3 regions of the Plantactinospora sp. ZYX-F-223 genome follow, and region 1 is predicted to be linked to each of the others. Evidence: predicted binding sites of a transcription regulator. Region 1 holds the regulator's gene; each other region holds the start of a gene.
The links. Region 1 encodes HrcA, which represses chaperone genes, less so after heat shock. Its sites were predicted from a motif close to GGTTNGCACNCTCNNNNNGAGNGTGCNAACC; they were not measured.
Positions count from the first base shown of each region.

Region 2: a site for HrcA is predicted at 2,069-2,099, ahead of groES (co-chaperone GroES). Genes of this name have one in related genera too.
Region 3: a site for HrcA is predicted at 3,642-3,672, ahead of groL (chaperonin GroEL). Genes of this name have one in related genera too.

Region 1 covers NZ_JBDJAV010000026.1:51,666-57,682, forward strand. The annotation lists gene AAH979_RS25170 (hypothetical protein) at 1-317, opposite strand, end outside; gene AAH979_RS25175 (enoyl-CoA hydratase family protein) at 405-1,190, opposite strand; gene hemW (radical SAM family heme chaperone HemW) at 1,208-2,431, shown strand; gene AAH979_RS25185 (DUF4870 domain-containing protein) at 2,496-3,221, opposite strand; gene hrcA (heat-inducible transcriptional repressor HrcA) at 3,502-4,524, shown strand; gene dnaJ (molecular chaperone DnaJ) at 4,591-5,727, shown strand; gene AAH979_RS25200 (16S rRNA (uracil(1498)-N(3))-methyltransferase) at 5,787-6,017, shown strand, end outside.
Region 2 covers NZ_JBDJAV010000010.1:49,385-55,401, forward strand. The annotation lists gene groL (chaperonin GroEL) at 1-1,541, opposite strand, end outside; gene groES (co-chaperone GroES) at 1,622-1,936, opposite strand; gene AAH979_RS12430 (methyltransferase domain-containing protein) at 2,186-3,409, shown strand; gene ybaK (Cys-tRNA(Pro) deacylase) at 3,420-3,899, shown strand; gene AAH979_RS12440 (substrate-binding domain-containing protein) at 4,258-5,349, shown strand; gene AAH979_RS12445 (ATP-binding cassette domain-containing protein) at 5,517-6,017, shown strand, end outside.
Region 3 covers NZ_JBDJAV010000029.1:11,839-17,855, forward strand. The annotation lists gene AAH979_RS26920 (GNAT family N-acetyltransferase) at 1-76, shown strand, start outside; gene paaN (phenylacetic acid degradation protein PaaN) at 141-1,814, shown strand; gene AAH979_RS26930 (GNAT family N-acetyltransferase) at 1,874-2,497, opposite strand; gene AAH979_RS26935 (cold-shock protein) at 2,824-3,027, shown strand; gene groL (chaperonin GroEL) at 3,920-5,542, shown strand; gene AAH979_RS26945 (hypothetical protein) at 5,594-5,851, opposite strand; gene AAH979_RS26950 (GNAT family N-acetyltransferase) at 5,942-6,017, opposite strand, start outside.

The DNA of each region.
Region 1 (6,017 bases):
TGGAACAGCCCTACCGAGTCCCGGTCACCGCCGGCCAGGTTGCGCAGCCGGGACTCCTGGAACGCCGTGGCCAGCGCCACCACCACGGCCCGCTCCGGCATGTCCCGCCGGACGCCCACCGCGGCGATGGTCGCGGCGTTCGCCATCTGCTCGGCGTTCAGCGTGACCCGGCCGTCCGCCTCGACCACGCAGCCCGGGGCGGCGCTGGGTATCGGCAGGGTGTGCCCGAACTCGCGGGCGCCCAGGTAGACACCGAAACCGGCAACCGCCGCGAGCGCCACCCCCGCCGCCACCATGGCCCGAGTCTGCACCGCCACCCCCTGCCCGATAGTCGGACACAGCCTACTTCGACTGCCCAAAATCCAGACCCGGTCACGGCCAAGTCAGGGCCGGCGGAGCCGGAGTCAGCCGCCGGGTACCCACCGGGCGGGCCGTTTCTCGCCGAACGCCGCGACGCCCTCGCGCCCCTCCTCGGAGTGGAAGTACCGCACCGACAGGTCGCGCAGCTCCGCCAGATCGGCCCGGAAGCTCTCCGCCGTGCCGCGCCGGAGCAGTTCCTTCGCCCCGGCCAGCGCCCCGGGTGCACCACGGACCAGCGCCAGGCAGTACGAGGCGACGGTCTCGTCCAGCGCCTCGGCCGAGGTCACCGTGGTGACCAGGCCGATCTCGGCCGCCCGACGACCGTCGAAGACGTCCCCGGTCAGATACAGCTCGGCGGCGGCCCGTGGTTGTAGCCGGGGCAGCACGGTCGCCGAGATCACCGCCGGGATCACCCCGAGCCGTACCTCGGTGAACGCGAAGGTCGCCTCCTGGGCGCAGATCGCGATGTCGGCCGCCGCGACCAGGCCGAGGCCACCGGCCCGGGCCGGCCCGCCGATCCGGGCCACCACCGGCTTCGGGCACTCCCAGATCGCCGCGAGCACGTCACCGAGCATCGCCACCGGCACCGTGCCCTCGCGGTACGCCGCCGCCGTCTCCTTGAGGTCGGCGCCGGAGCTGAAGACCGGCCCGGTGTGCGAGAGCACCACCACCCGGACGTCGTCGTCCGCCGCCGCCGCGCCCAGCGCGTCGAGCAGTTGCCGGAGCAGGGTGCTGGAGAGCGCGTTGCGGTTGTGCGGGCTGTCCAGGGTGAGAGTTGTCACTCCGTGCGTGGTAGAGACCCGGACGAGCGGATCAGGGGCTGAGGTCATGCCCGCACACTAGTCATATGCCTGGACTGCTCCCAGCGGGCGAGCCCGTACCCGTCGACGGGGCGCTGCCCGACGCCGCCCTGGCCACGGTCGGCGACCGCGGCTTCGGCGTCTACGTGCACGTGCCGTTCTGCGCCAGCCGCTGCGGCTACTGCGACTTCAACACCTACACCGCGACCGAACTCGGCGGGACGGCGGGCCGGGACGGCTATGCCGACCAGGTGCTCGCCGAACTGCGGCTGGCCGCCCGGGTACTGGCCGACCGGCCGCCGGCCCGGGTCGACACGGTCTTCGTCGGCGGCGGTACGCCCACCCTGCTGCCCCCGGACGACCTGGCCCGGATCCTGGACGGCATCGACCGGACCTGGGGGCTGGCCGCCGATGCCGAGGTCACCACCGAGGCGAATCCGGAGTCGGTGACCCGGGAGTCGCTCAAGGAACTGCGGGCCGCCGGCTACACCCGGATCTCCCTGGGCATGCAGTCGGCCGCCCCGCCCGTGCTGGCGGTCCTCGACCGCCGGCACACCGCCGGCCGGGCCACCGAGGCCGCGCAGGAGGCCCGGGAGGTCGGCTTCGCCCACGTCAACCTGGACCTGATCTACGGAACGCCGGGGGAGCGCGCGGAGGACTTCGCGGCGTCGCTGTCGGCGGTGCTGGCCGCCGGGGTCGACCACGTCAGCGCGTACGCCCTGATCGTCGAGGACGGCACCCGGCTGGCCGCCCGGATGCGGCGCGGCGAGTTGGCGTACCCGGACGACGACGTGGCGGCGGATCGCTACCTGGCCGCGGAGGCGGCGCTGTCCGAGGCGGGCTTCTCCTGGTACGAGGTCTCCAACTGGGCCCGCACGCCGGCTGCTGCCTGCCGGCACAACCTGCTCTACTGGACCGGCGGCGACTGGTGGGGCCTCGGTCCCGGCGCGCACAGCCACGTCGGCGGGGTCCGCTGGTGGAACGTCAAGCACCCGTCGAGCTACGCGGCCCGACTCGGTGCGGGGCAGTCCCCCGGGCAGGCCCGGGAGGTGCTGTCGGCGCGGGAGCGGCAGGTGGAGGAGGTGCTGCTCCGGCTCCGGCTCGCCACCGGGCTGCCGCTGGCGGCGCTGGACGACGCGGGGCGGGTCGGCGCGGCCCGGGCCCGCGAGACCGGCCTGCTGGACGGGGCGGCGTACGAGGCGGGGCAGGCCGTGCTCACCCTGCGCGGGCGGCTGCTGGCCGACGCGGTGGTCCGGGACCTGCTGCCCTGACCCGGCCCCGACAGTGCGATGGCCCGCGCCGTTTCCGGCACGGGCCAGCACAGCGCTGTCGGGGCTACTTGACCATGCGGATGGTCATCGGATAGCGGTACAGCACGCCCTCGTTGGCCTTCATGCCGGCGATGATCGAGAAGATCAGCACCACCACCCAGGCGATGAACGGCAGGAAGAACAGCACGAGGGTGCAGGTCCCGACGATGAGCGAGACGATCGAGATGATGCCCCAGGTGATCTGGAAGTTGAGCGCCTCGACCGCGTGCGCGCGTACGGTCGGCGACTCGTTGCCCTTGGCGAGCAGCGCGACGAGCGAGGCGATGAAGCCGACCACGATGCCGCCGAAGTGGGCGATCAGGGCCCAGGTCTTCTCGTCGCTGTTGGCGTAGCCGGACGGTGCCGGGGCGCCGTACGGGTTGCCCGGGTAGCCGCCCGGTGGCGGGTAGCCGGTACCGGGGTAGCCGCCCGGTGGCTGGCCGCCGGGGGGTGGGTAACCGCCGCCGGGGGGTGGGTAACCGCCGGGTGGCGGGTACCCACCGGGCGGGGGATAACCGCCACCGGAGGTCGGATAGGTCCCGCCACCTGACGTCGGGTAGGTCCCGCCGCCCGAGGTCGGGTACGTGCCGCCGCCGGAGGTCGGCGGGGGCGTGCCGGGCGCACCATACTGGGGTGCGGCGGGCGGGGGGTACCCCTCGCCTGGCGTCGGGTATTGGCCCGGATTCATCGGGGCGGTCGGGTCCGGGGGCGGACCGCCGTATTCTCCGGGAGGGCGAGGCGGTTCAGTCATGGAGGTCACGGTAGGACTCCCGCTCAACCGGCGCCAGCCGCCCGGCGGATTGAATCTGGACAATGGCCGACCGTACCTGCTAGGCCGACCGGGGTAGGGTGTGCTGGCAAGCCTGTTGTCCGGGTTCGGATAGCCCTTCCAATCGATCATCGCGCCGGGTACGCCTTGGTCGTAGACTGGCACTCGCTACAGTCGAGTGCCAGGGCGGACCTGGCCCGACCGTCGTGGCCGCCCCGGTCGTTTCGCCCAGCCGGGGCCGGGACGTCGCAGGGAGGTGAGGATGGGTCTCGACGACCGCAAGCTCGACGTGCTGCGCGCGATCGTGGAGGACTACGTCGCCACCCAGGAACCGGTCGGCAGCAAGGCCCTGGTCGAGCGGCACCAGCTCGGGGTCTCCCCGGCCACCGTCCGCAACGACATGGCCGTGCTGGAGGAGGAGGGCTACATCCGGCAGCCGCACACCAGCGCCGGCCGGGTCCCCACGGACCGTGGCTACCGGCTCTTCGTGGACCGGCTCTCCCGGGTCAAGCCGCTCACCCCGGCCGAGCGCCGGGCGATCGAGCGTTTCCTGGTCGGCGCGGTGGACCTCGACGACGTGGTGCACCGTACGGTCCGGCTGCTCGCCCAGCTCACCCGGCAGGTGGCCGTGGTGCAGTACCCGAGCCTGGCCCGGTCCTCCGTCCGGCACCTGGAGCTGGTGCCGATCTCCACCACCCGGCTGATGCTGGTCATGATCGCCGACACCGGTCGGGTGGAGCAGCGGCTGGTCGAGCTGCCGACCCCGATCAGCGCCGACGACGTGACCGACCTGCGCCGGCTGGTCAACGAGCGGCTCGGCGGCGAGAAGCTGGCCGAGACCCCGCCGCTGGTCCAGGCGCTGGTCGACGAGGTGCCTCCGGGGCTCCGCCCGGCGATGACCACGCTCGCCACGGTGCTGCTGGAGACCCTGGTCGAGCGGCACGAGGAGCGGATCGTGATGGCCGGCACCGCCAACCTGACCCGGGGCGGGCTGCTCGACTTCCAGGGGTCGCTGCGGCCCATCCTCGAGGCGCTCGAGGAGGAGGTCATCCTGCTCAAGCTGATCGGCGAGGTGGAGCCGAACACCCTCCAGGTACGCATCGGCGACGAGAACGAGATCGACAATCTGCGGGCCACCTCGGTGGTCAGCACCGGATACGGTCCGGGTACGACCATCGTCGGCGGACTCGGCGTGTTGGGTCCCACCCGGATGGACTACCCGGGCACCATCGCCACGGTGCGGGCCGTGGCACGCTACGTCGGCGACGTGCTGGCGCAGAACTGACCACCAAAGCTCACCCTGACGACCGGCGGACGGTAACGCGAGACAGACATGAGGACACGGAACGCAGTGGCCAAGGACTACTACGGGATTCTCGGCGTCAGCCGGGACGCCTCCGACGACGACATCAAGCGCGCCTACCGCAAGTTGGCGCGGCAGTACCACCCGGACGTGAATCCGGATCCGGAGGCACACGAGAAGTTCAAGGACATCAACGCCGCGTACGAGGTCCTCTCGGACGACCAGAAGCGGCAGATCGTCGACCTCGGTGGCGACCCGCTGGCCCCTGGTGGCGGCCCCGGGGCCGGCCCGGGCGGTGCCGGTGGGCCGTTCGTCGGCTTCCAGGACATCATGGACGCGTTCTTCGGGGCGGCGGGTGGCGCGCGCGGGCCGCGTCCGCGTACCCGGCCCGGGGCCGACGCGATCCTGCGGCTCGAACTCGACCTGCACGAGACGGCGTTCGGGGTGGAGGCGCCGATCGCGGTGGACACCGCCGTGCTCTGCACCACCTGCTCCGGGGCCGGCACGGCGCCCGGCACCCATCTCGCCACCTGCGAGGCGTGCGGCGGGCGGGGCGAGGTGCAGTCGGTGCAGCGGACCTTCCTCGGCCAGGTCGTCTCGTCCCGGCCGTGCACCGTCTGCCAGGGGTACGGCACGGTCATCCCGCACGCCTGCCCCACCTGCGCCGGTGACGGCCGGGTGCGTACCCGCCGCTCGTTGACCGTCAAGATCCCGGCCGGCGTCGAGGACGGCATGCGGATCCGGCTGGCCCAGCAGGGCGAGGTCGGCCCCGGCGGCGGTACGGCCGGCGACCTCTACGTCGAGATCCACGAGCGGCCGCACGACGTCTACTCCCGCAAGGGCGACGACCTGCACTGCCGGGTCACCGTGCCGATGACCGCCGCCGCGCTCGGCACCCGGCTGACCATCAAGACGCTGGACAGCGAGGAGCCGGTCGACGTCAAGCCGGGCACCCAGCCGGGCTCGACGCTGCGGCTGCGGGCCCGGGGGGTGCCGCACCTGCGCGGTACCGGCCGGGGCGACCTCTACGTGCACCTCGACGTGCGTACCCCGACCAAGCTCGACGCCGAGCAGGAGCGGATGCTGCGCGAGTTCGCCAAGACCCGGGGCGAGGAGGTCGCCGAGCTGACCAAGCAGGGCGGCTTCTTCTCCCGGATGCGGGACGCCTTCAACGGCCACGCCTGAGGGGCGCGTCGTCCGGCCGGCCAGCTTCCCCGGCCGGACGACCGGTTACCCTGCTCGCCGTGAGCGCGCCGCTGTTCCTGGTCGAATCGCTGCCGCCCGGCGACTCCGTCACGCTGGACGGTCCGGAGGGGCACCACGCCGCGACCGTGCAGCGGCTGCGTACCGGTGCGGAGCTGCTGCTCGCCGACGGGCGCGGCGGCACCCTGACCGCCGTGGTCACCGCCGTCGGCCGGGGCACCCTGACCGCCTCGGTCACCTCCCGGCGGTACGCCGACCCGCCCGACCCACGC
Region 2 (6,017 bases), on a different contig from region 1:
GTCAGCAGCAGCCCGGCGATCGACGCCGCGTTGGTGACCGCGTTGCGGGTCACCTTCACCGGGTCGATGATGCCGGCCTTGGCCAGGTCCTTGTACTCGCCGGTGGCGGCGTCGAGGCCGTTGCCCCAGCCCTGCTCGGCGACCTTCTGCACCACCACGTAGCCGTCGTGGCCGGCGTTCTGGGCGATCCACCGCAGCGGCTCGACCAGTGCCTTGCGGACGATCGAGACGCCCACCTTCTCGTCACCGGTCAGGCCCAGGTCGCCGTCGAGCGCCGAGAGGATCTGCACCAGCGCGGCGCCGCCGCCCGGTACGGTGCCCTCCTCGACCGCGGCCTTGGTCGCGGCGATGGCGTCCTCGATGCGGTGCTTGCGCTCCTTCATCTCGACCTCGGTCGCCGCACCGGCCTTGATCACCGCGATGCCGCCGGAGAGCTTGGCCAGCCGCTCCTGGAGCTTCTCGCGGTCCCAGTCGGAGTCGGACGCCTCGATCTCCTTGCGGATCTGGGTGATCCGCTCGGCGACGTCGTTGTCCCGGCCCCGACCGTCGATCACGGTGGTGTTGTCCTTGTCGACCACGACCCGGCGGGCGGTGCCGAGCACCTCCAGGCCGACCGAGTCGAGCTTGTAGCCCAGCTCGGGGGCGACCACCTCGCCACCGGTCAGGATCGCCATGTCCTGGAGCATCGCCTTGCGCCGGTCGCCGAAGCCGGGCGCCTTCACCGCGCAGACCTTGACGGTCTTGCGGATCGCGTTGACCACCAGGGTGGAGAGCGCCTGCCCCTCCACGTCCTCGGCGATGATCAGCAGCGGCTTCGCGGTCTGGAGGACCTTCTCCAGCAGCGGCAGCAGCTCCTCGATCGCGGAGATCTTCTGGGTGGTGATCAGGATGTACGGCTCGTCGAGCACCGCCTCCTGCGCCTCGGTGTCGGTGACGAAGTTCGGCGAGATGAAGCCCTTGTCGAACTGGAGGCCCTCGGTGACCTCCAGCTCGGTGGCCAGGGTCGAGCCCTCCTCGACGGTGATCACACCGTCCCGGCCGACCTTCTCCATCGCCTCGGCGATCAGGTCGCCGATGGTGGCGTCCTGGGCCGAGATGGTCGCCACGTGCGCGATCGACTCCCGGCTGCCCACCTCGACGGCCTTCTCCAGCAGCGCCGAGGAGATCTTCTCGGCCGCCAGGTCGATACCGCGCTTGAGTGCGGCGGGCCCGGCGCCGGCGGCCACGTTGCGCAGGCCCTCCCGGACCATCGCCTGGGCCAGCACGGTGGCGGTGGTGGTCCCGTCGCCGGCGACGTCGTTGGTCTTGGTCGCCACCTCCTTGACCAGCTGCGCGCCGAGGTTCTCGTACGGGTTGGTGAGCTCGATCTCCTTGGCGATGGTCACGCCGTCGTTGGTGATCGTCGGGGCACCGAACTTCTTGTCCAGGACGACGTTGCGCCCACGCGGGCCGAGAGTGACCTTGACCGTGTCCGCGAGCGTGTTGACACCGTGCTCCAGCAGGTGCCGGGCGTCATCCGAGAAGCTCAGAATCTTCGCCATTGTGTTAACAGGGTCCCTTCACGCAGCGCTGCCCCGGCCCGGCGGGGCCGGTCCGGGGCAGCGTCAGTGGATCAGTCAGATCACTTCTCGATGACGGCGAGGACGTCGCGGGCGGAGAGCACCAGGTACTCCTCGCCGGCGTACTTGACCTCGGTGCCGCCGTACTTCGAGTAGATGACCGTGTCGCCGACCTTGACGTCAACCGGGATCCGGTTGCCGTCGTCGTCGAAACGGCCGGGGCCGACAGCGAGGACGGTGCCCTCCTGCGGCTTCTCCTTGGCGGTGTCGGGGATCACGATGCCCGACGCCGTGGTCGTCTCAGCCTCGTTCGCCTGGACCAGGATCCGGTCCTCGAGCGGCTTGATCGCAACCTTGGTCGCGGTAGTCACGGGCATACCCTCCTGGGGTACTTGGTTTCTGTACCGGCCGGCGAGCCGACCAGCGTCAATCTGCCACATGCCACCGGGCGGGTCCGTCGTCGCGGGTGCCGGTCCGCCTGGCGTTCAGCTCCCGGACAACGGCCCGAAAGCTGGCACCCTCGGTTTGAGAGTGCTAACCGCAGGTTATGCCGACGGCTAGCACTCCGTCAAGGAGAGTGCCAACCCGACACGCCTGTCGGAGACCCTGGCCGGCACAATGCTCCGGTGGACTCCGAGCAGCTCGCCGCGCTGCGTACCCCAGCGGGGGAAACCGCGCTGGCCAGGGCCGCCGAGCTGGCCGGCGGCGACCCGCTGGCCGCGGCGGCCGCGCTGCGCTCGGCCGGGGTGCCGGCCGGACTGGCCGCCGCCGCGCTGACCCAGGCCGAGCTGCGGCGCCGGGCGACCGCCAAATTCGGCCCGGAGGCGGCCGGGATGTTCTTCACCCGGACCGGGCTGGAACAGGCCACCCGGCCCGGGGTCGCGGCGCGCCGGGCCGCCCGGCTGCGCGCCGCCGGGGTACGCACCCTGGTCGATCTCGGCTGCGGCCTCGGCGCCGACGCGCTCGCCGCCGCCCGGGCCGGCATCCGGGTGTACGGCGTGGAGGCCGACCCGGTCACCGCGGCGATGGCCGCCGCGAACGCCGGGGCGGCCGGGGTGGCCGACCGGTTCACCGTGACTCTCGGCGACGCGACCCGGTTCGACCTCACCGCCGTCGACGAGCCGGTCGACGCGGTGTTCTGCGATCCGGCGCGGCGGACGGCCGGTACCGGCCGGCGGATCTTCGACCCGGCCGCCTACTCCCCACCCTGGGACTTTCTGCTCGGCCTGGCCGGCCGGGTCCCCCGGACGGTCTTCAAGGTCGCACCCGGGATCGACCACAAGCTGCTGCCGGCGGGTGCCGAGGGCGAGTGGGTCAGCGTCGGCGGCGACCTGGTCGAGGCGACCGTCTGGTCCGGCCCGCTCGCCGCCGCGCCCCGCCGGGCCACCCTGCTGGCCGGAACGGCGGTGCACGAACTGACCGGCGACGGCACCCGGCGGGCCCCGGTCGGCCCGGTCCGGCGCTACCTCTACGACCCGGACCCGGCGGTGGTCCGCGCGCACCTGGTCGCCGAGTTCGCCGGTACGGTCGGCGGCACGCTCGCCGACCCCGAGATCGCGTACGTCTACGCCGACGCCGCCCGCCCCACCCCGTACGCCCGGTGCCTGGAGGTGGTCGAGTCGCTGCCGTTCTCGCTGAAGCGGCTGCGCGCCCGGCTGCGGGACCTCGACGTCGGGCGGGCGGAGATCCTGAAGCGGGGTTCCGCGCTGGAACCGGAGCGGCTCCGCCGCGACCTGCGGCTGGCCGGCAGCGAGCCGATCAGCCTGGTGCTGACCCGGATCGCCGACGCCCCCACGGTGCTGCTCTGCCGTCCGGTGCCGGCCCCGGAACCGGCCGCCCCGACCGGGTAGGGTGCGGATCGTGGCGGGCAGGGGCACCCCGGCGACCGCGCTGCTGGCACGGCAGCGGGTCCCGCACACCCTGCACCCGTACGACGTCGCGCCGGACACCCCGAACTACGGCGCCGAGGTGGCGGCGGCGCTGGGCGTACCGCCGGAGCGGGTCTTCAAGTCGCTGGTCGCCAGCGTCGACGGGGTGCTGACCGTGGCGGTGGTACCGGTCACCGGCGAACTCGACCTCAAGACGCTGGCGACGGCGGTCGGCGGCAAGCGGGCGTCGCTGGCCGACCGGGCGCTGGCCGAGCGGACCACCGGCTACGTCCGGGGCGGGATCAGTCCGCTGGGTCAGCGCAAGGCGCTGCGTACCGTGGTCGACGCCTCGGCCGAGCGCTTCCCCACCATCTACGTCTCGGCGGGCCGCCGCGGGCTGGAACTCGAACTCGCCCCGGCCGACCTGATCCGGCTCACCTCCGCCACCACCGCACCGGTCGCCGCGCCCTGATCCCGGCCGGGCCGCGCCGGGTGCCCGGGACGCCAGCCGCCACGAACGATCAATTCCGGCGTATCGCCGCTGGCCAATGCCGGGATGTCCGTCACGTTGCCGAATTGTTATCCGCAACAACAAACTCGTGGCCTCGGCGACCTTGCCCCGAAGAACCCTCGCGCAATACGTTGCCGGACACAACAAAAGTGAGGCGGGCGGTCGCCACGGCCCACCAGAGACTCTGCCGGAGCGCGACCGGCGGAGCCGCTGGCGAGGCAGCCCAACGGGGGGAGGCCACCGGGCAGCACGGCGACCCGCTCGGGCGTACCACCGCTCCGACCCGAGACACCACACCCACCCCGAAAGGACCCGTGCAATGCGCAGAGGGATCCTCACCATCGCTGCCGTGGGCCTGCTGGCCACGGGCGGCCTCGCCGCCTGCGGCGACGATTCCGGCGGCGAAGGTGGCAACGCCGCCGTGCCGATGATCGGCGTCATCCTCCCGGACAGCGCCTCCTCGGTCCGCTGGGAGACCGCGGACCGCAAGTACCTGGAAGCGGCGTTCAAGGCCGCCGGCGTCAAGCACACCATCCAGAACGCCCAGGGCGACAAGGCACAGTTCCAGACCATCGCCGACCAGATGATGACCGAGGGCGTCAACGTCCTGATGATCGTCAACCTGGACTCCGGCACCGGCAAGGCGGTGCTGGACAAGGCCAAGACGCAGGGCGTGCTCACCATCGACTACGACCGGCTGACCCTGGGCGGCTCGGCCGAGTACTACGTCAGCTTCGACAACGAGGGCGTCGGCAAGCTCCAGGGCGAGGGTCTGGTCAAGTGCCTGACCGACAAGGGCGCCCAGAAGCCGGTCATCGCCGAACTGAACGGCTCGGAGACCGACAACAACGCCACGCTGTTCAAGAACGGCTACGACGGCGTACTCAAGCCCAAGTACGACTCCGGCGAGTACGTCAAGGGCCCGGACCAGTGGGTGCCCGCCTGGGACAACGCCCAGGCCGGCACCATCTTCGAGCAGATGATGACCCAGCAGAACGGCAAGATCGACGGCGTACTGGCCGCGAACGACGGGCTGGGCAACGCGGTCATCTCCGTGCTGAAGCGGAACAAGCTCAACGGCAAGGTCCCGGTGACCGGCCAGGACGCCACCGTGCAGGGCCTGCAGAACATCCTCGCCGGTGACCAGTGCATGACCGTCTACAAGGCGGTCAAGAAGGAGGCCGACGCGGCTGCGGAGCTGGCGATCGCGCTGGCCAAGGGCGAGAAGAAGGCCGCGCCCACCACGGTGCGGGACCCGGAGGGCAACCGGGACGTGCCGGCGGTGCTGCTGGAGCCGAAGGCCATCTACAAGGAGAACGTGAAGGACGTCGTCACCGACGGCTACGTCAGCAAGGAAGAGCTCTGCACCGGTGCCTTCGCCGCCGCCTGCACCGAGGCCGGCATTAGCTGACCTGGAGCACGGCATCGGGCTCGACCGGCCCCGCCGAGACGCCGCCCGGTACGGAACCATCCGTACCGGGCGGCGTGCTCGCCACCAGAGAGACTGGACCGGACCCGTGATCGGACACCCCGCGATCGGTACCCGCCACCGGACACCCGCGTAAAGGAGACCAACCCGTGTCCGCGACACCCCTGCTGGAACTGCGCGGGATCGACAAGAGCTTCGGTCCCGTCCAGGTCCTCCGCGACGTCAACCTCTCGGTCAATCCCGGCGAGGTGACCGCGCTCGTCGGCGACAACGGCGCCGGCAAGTCCACCCTCGTCAAGTGCGTCGCCGGCATCTACTCGGCCGACGGCGGCGAGATCCTCTTCGAGGGCCGACCGGTGCACATCCACAACCCCCGGGACGCCGCCACCCTCGGCATCGAGGTGGTCTACCAGGACCTCGCGCTCTGCGACAACCTCGACATCGTGCAGAACATGTTCCTCGGCCGGGAGAAGCGCCGCGGCCTCGTCCTGGACGAGCCGACCATGGAACAGATGGCCGCCGAGACCCTGGCCGGGCTCTCCGTCCGGACCGTGAAGTCGCTGCGGCAGCACGTCTCCAGCCTCTCCGGCGGGCAGCGGCAGACCGTGGCGATCGCCAAGGCCGTGCTCTGGAACAGCCGACTCGTCATC
Region 3 (6,017 bases), on a different contig from region 1:
CTACATGATTTCGATCAACGAGGCGCTGGGATTCCGCGCGGTCGCCGGGCTCAACACCTGGCAGGCGACCCTTTGACCGGCGGCGTCCACCCCCGGTGCGGAGGCTGGGACGGGCCGGGCCGGTGCGGCATGATGGCGGGATGACGGAGACCCCGCACCCCTTCTTCGCCCGGCACGCCGACACCCTGGAACGGGCACTCACCGCGATCACCGAACGCTCCTACTGGTCCGCCTACCCCGAGTCACCCAGCCCTCGGGTCTACGGCGAGACCGCCGCCGCCGAGGGCGAGGCGGCGTTCCGGGCGTACCTGGGCGGCAAGTTCCCGCTCGACCAGCCCGGCACCGGTGACTGGGTGGCCACCGAGGCCAGCCCGTTCGGCATCGACCTCGGGGTGAGCTACCCGCACGCCGACCCGGAGGTGCTGCTGGCCGCCGCCGCGACCGCGCTGCCGGCCTGGCGGGACGCGGGGCCGCAGACCCGGGTCGGGGTATGCCTGGAGATCCTCGCCCGGCTGCACGGGCACGTCTTCGAGCTGGCCAACGCGGTGCACGCCACCACCGGGCAGGCATTCGTGATGGCGTTCCAGGCCGGTGGCGCGCACGCGCTGGACCGGGCCCTCGAAGCGCTCGCCTACGCGCACCAGGAGATGACCCGGCACCCGGCGACGGCGGCCTGGGAGAAGCCGGCCGGCAAGGGCGACCCGCTGCGGATGACCAAGAACTTCCACGTGGTGCCGCGCGGCGTGGCGCTGGCGATCGGCTGCAACACCTTCCCGACCTGGAACACCTACCCGGGACTCTTCGCCTCGCTGGTCACCGGCAACCCGGTGGTGGTCAAGCCGCACCCCCGGGCCGTGCTGCCGCTCGCCATCACCGTCCGGTACGCCCGCGAGGTGCTGGCCGAGGCCGGCTTCGACCCGAACCTGATGCTGCTCGCCCCCGAAGCGCCCGGCGAGCAACTCGCCTCCACCCTGGCGCTCCGCCCCGAGGTGAAGATCGTCGACTTCACCGGCTCCACCGAGTACGGCGACTGGCTGGAGGCGAACGCCCGGCAGGCCGCCGTCTACACCGAGAAGGCCGGGGTCAACGCCATCGTGGTCGACTCGACCGACGACTTCGCCGGGATGTGCCGCAACATCGGCTTCTCGCTGACCCTCTACAGCGGGCAGATGTGCACCACCCCACAGAACATCCTGGTGCCGCGTGACGGGATCGAGACCGACCAGGGGCACAAGAGCGTCGACGAGGTCGCCGCGGGCATCGCCGGGGCGGTCGGCAAGCTCACCGGCGACCCGGCCCGCGCGGTCGAGCTGATCGGCGCGATCGTCAACGACGGCGTGCTGGCCCGGCTCGACGAGGTCGCCGGGATCGGCGAGCCGGTACTGCCGTCCCGGCCGGTCGAGCACCCGAACTACCCGGGCGCGGTGGTGCGTACGCCGCTGATCGCGAAGCTCGGCGCCGACGATCTCGGCACGTACGGGCGGGAGTGGTTCGGGCCGATCTCGTTCGTGATCGCCACCGACTCCACCCCGCACAGCCTGGCGATCCTGCGGCAGACCGTCGGCGAGCGCGGCGCGCTGACCGCCGCGGTCTACTCGACGGACTCCGCCGTGCTGGACGCGGCCGAGAACGCGGCGATCGAGACCGGGGTGCATCTCTCCTGCAACCTCACCGGCGGGGTCTTCGTCAACCAGTCGGCGGCGTTCTCGGACTTCCACGGCACCGGCGCCAACCCGGCGGCGAACGCCGCGCTGACCGATGGCGCCTACGTCGCCAATCGGTTCCGGGTGGTCCAGGCCCGCCGGCACAGCTGACCCGGCAGCGGTGGGGGCTCCTGCCACGCCGGTCGGGCCCCTTCCACCATCGCCGGAGATCAGGCGGTCCGGCGCATCTGTAGTTCGCGGAGCGTGCGGACGGTCGGGTGTGCCACCCGTACCCCCGTGTCGACGAAGCCCAGCCGCTCGTACGCCCGTACCGCCCGGTCGTTGCCGACCACCACTTCCAGCAGGAGCTCTGGCCGGGCGACCGCCCTGGACCAGTCGGCCACCGCTTCGACCAGGGCGGCCAGCAGGCCGCTGCCCCGCCAGGCCGGAGTGAGGTAGACGGCGAAGACGACGGTGACGCCCGGCTGACCGGGTGCCGCCTGGCCACCGGCGTGCCCGACGACCCGGCCGTCGACCTCGGCGACGAACGCCGCCGTCCGGGGGCCGGTGGACATCCCGGCGATCCGGGCCGCGAACTCGGCGTGCGGTCGGGCCGCCGCGTCGGCGAGCGTCTCCAGGAAGGCCAGCGGGGAATCCGCGAGCATCTCCAGACGGATCGCCCGGACCCGGGCGGCGTCGGCGGGACGTACCCGGCGGACCGTCGGTAGGTCGGCGCTCGGTCGAAGACCGGAATCGGCCGTACCGGCGGCCCGGTCCGGGGTAGCTGACCCGGGTCGATCGGAGGAGTGCGCGGACTCCGGCTCGGCGGCGGTCTGCGGGATGGAAGCCGGCACGTCCGCCATGGTCGCACGCCGTACGGCGCCCAGTTTCGGCGGGTAACGGAGCCGCCGGCGGTTTCGGTGCGGGCCGGTTGAGCTGGGCAGCGACGGCCGCCAATAGGTGAGAGGCCGGAAAGGACCGCCCGGTTGTCTGCTCGGTGACCGTTTTGGCCTAGTGCGCCGCCGCCCGACCTTGGTGTACGGTGCGGGTTCGGCCGCTCGATTCGTGGCTCCCCAATTACATGATCCATTTTGGGGAAAGCGACTCGGCGGTCCCGGCAGGCATACGGCGTCGCCGGAGCTCGGGCAGCTCCGACGCGACCGAAGTAAGGAAGTGCACCGTGGCGCAGGGCACCGTGAAGTGGTTCAACAGCGAAAAGGGCTACGGCTTCATCGCGGTCGATGGCGGGCAGGACGTCTTCGTCCACTTCTCCGCGATCCAGATGGACGGCTACAAGGCGCTTGACGACGGTCAGCGCGTCGAGTTCGAGATCGCCCAGGGGCAGAAGGGCCCGCAGGCGGAAAAGGTCCGGGTCATCGCCTGAGCTGCCGGGCCATCGGCCCGCCGCTCTCGGGCTCGTCCCCCGTTCCGCTGCCACCCGGCCGCCGGTAAGCCGCCGGTCGGGACCGTTGCCGGCCCAGTCCGGACTCCCGCCGTGTCGATACTCCACAACGACGGCGGTCTGCGGCTGGCCGGGTCGCCGTGCGACGTCGTTGGCGTGTCCGGCGGGTCGGTGTGCCGGTTGCTACCGCGCTCGTGCCGGTCGTCCGGCGGATCTCCCCGCGTCTTCCGCACGATGCGTCTCTCGGACTGCCCGCACGGATCCGGGCTGCTGCGGTATGGCGTCCGGCAAGGCGCCCGCTGTCCTGATCGGGTTGGCGTCGACCGCCCCTTGGCCGGGCTTTCCCGTGATTGCGACAACCCGCATTCCGGCCCCCTCCGGAGACGCCGGGGCCGCGCGGTCGGCGGGCGCGGAGGCGCGGATCTGCCGGCGCTTCCCGACTCCCGGCCGGGTCCTGACACCGCTGGTTCGGCTGCCGTTCCGCTCCCATTGGGCTGCTGGTCTCCCGCCGCGCTCCGGCCGCCGCCAGCCGGTCCCGATGCCCGGTTCGACCGGCTCACTCGCTTGCACTCGGCAGGGGAGAGTGCTAAACAAGTGTTTGGCACTCGCATACCGTGAGTGCCAAGGTCGGGGCGGTAGGGCCACGGTCGCGGGCTCGCGGAGCGGGTGCGCGGCACATGGCCGGTCGTCGCGGGCTGTCCGGCCCGGCCGGCGGACGTCACTGTCGCACAGCGCGACGGAGCAGAGCAGGCACCCACGGGTGTCGGCGGCCCCGTCCGCCAGTGCCGTAGTGACGTCCGAAGGTGCGTAATCAGGCGGCAGGTCGGGGTCAACAGGCTCCGGCGGCCGTGAGTGTCCAGGAGGACAACGCCGTATGGCCAAGATGATCGCGTTCGACGAGGAGGCGCGCCGCGGCCTTGAGCGGGGCATGAACACCCTCGCCGACGCCGTAAAGGTGACGCTGGGCCCGAAGGGCCGCAACGTCGTGCTCGAGAAGAAGTGGGGCGCTCCCACCATCACCAACGATGGTGTGAGCATCGCCAAGGAGATCGAGCTCGAGGACCCGTACGAGAAGATCGGTGCGGAGCTGGTCAAGGAGGTCGCCAAGAAGACCGACGACGTCGCCGGTGACGGCACGACGACGGCGACCGTCCTCGCCCAGGCGCTGGTCCGTGAGGGCCTGCGCAACGTCGCGGCCGGTGCCAACCCGATGGCCCTGAAGCGGGGCATCGAGGCCGCCGTCGCGAACGTCTCGGAGGAGCTGAGCAAGCTCGCCAAGGACGTCGAGACCAAGGAGCAGATCGCCTCCACCGCCTCCATCTCCGCTGGTGACACCAGCGTCGGCGAGATCATCGCCGAGGCGATGGACAAGGTCGGCAAGGAAGGCGTCATCACCGTCGAGGAGAGCAACACCTTCGGGCTCGAGCTGGAGCTGACCGAGGGTATGCGCTTCGACAAGGGCTACATCTCGGGGTACTTCATGACCGACCCCGACCGGATGGAGGCCGTGCTCGACGACCCGTACATTCTGATCGTCAACAGCAAGATCTCGACGGTCAAGGACCTGCTGCCGATCCTCGAGAAGGTCATGCAGTCGGGCAAGCCGCTGGCCATCATCGCCGAGGACGTCGAGGGCGAGGCCCTGGCGACCCTGGTGGTCAACAAGGTCCGGGGCACCTTCAAGTCCGTCGCCGTCAAGGCGCCGGGCTTCGGTGACCGCCGCAAGGCCATGCTGGGCGACATCGCCATCCTGACCGGCGGGCAGCCGATCAGCGAGGAGGTCGGCCTCAAGCTGGACGCCGTCGGCCTCGACATGCTGGGCCGGGCCCGCAAGGTCGTGGTGACCAAGGACGAGACCACCATCGTCGACGGTGCCGGCGACGCCGACCAGATCAACGGTCGGGTCAACCAGATCCGTGCCGAGATCGAGAAGAGCGACTCCGACTACGACCGCGAGAAGCTGCAGGAGCGCCTGGCCAAGCTGGCCGGCGGTGTTGCGGTGATCAAGGTCGGCGCGGCCACCGAGGTCGAGCTGAAGGAGCGCAAGCACCGCATCGAGGACGCGGTGCGCAACGCGAAGGCCGCCGTCGAGGAGGGCATCGTCCCCGGTGGTGGTGTCGCGCTGGTCCAGGCCGGCAAGACCGCCTTCGACAAGCTGGACCTGGCCGGCGACGAGGCGACCGGCGCGCAGATCGTCAAGATCGCGCTGGACGCCCCGCTGCGGCAGATCGCCGTCAACGCCGGCCTTGAGGGCGGCGTCGTGGTCGAGAAGGTCCGCAACCTGGACGCCGGGCACGGCCTCAACGCGGCCAACGGTGAGTACGTCGACCTGCTCCAGGCCGGCATCATCGACCCGGCCAAGGTGACCCGTTCGGCGCTGCAGAACGCGTCGTCGATCGCGGCCCTGTTCCTGACCACCGAGGCTGTGGTGGCGGACAAGCCGGAGAAGACCCCGGCTGCCCCGGCTGCGCCGGGCGGCGGGGACATGGACTTCTGAGTCCAGGCTCCACGTCGTGGGGGCGGGCCGCGTCAGCGGTCCGCCCCTTCGTCATGTCGGCATCCGCCGCTGGTTGCGTCGTTTCTGCGCCTGACTGAACGGTTCCTGGGTCGCCCTCGGCGCGTCCACCAGCGCCACGGGCTCCTCGGGAGACATGCCGTCGACCCCGTCCATTTCCGCCCGCTGCTCGGCGTCCCCGTAATCGAGCCGGGACACCGGGGTATGGGCGGAGAGATCCGGGGACGCCCAGGCGACCGAATGGAGATCGTCAACCGGTTCGTCATCTTTTGTCATGACTGCCTCCTCCACCGCAAACGGTAGGAGGCGGCGACCGATAACACGGGTAAATGGCGCGGTATCGATGCGAGCCGCTGCTGGTGCGGTGTGCGGTAGCGGCTCCTAGAGCTGCTTGCGGTAGAGGAAGAAGACCCGCTCGATCCGCGCCCCGGCGCTGGCCGCGTAGAACGGCACCGGG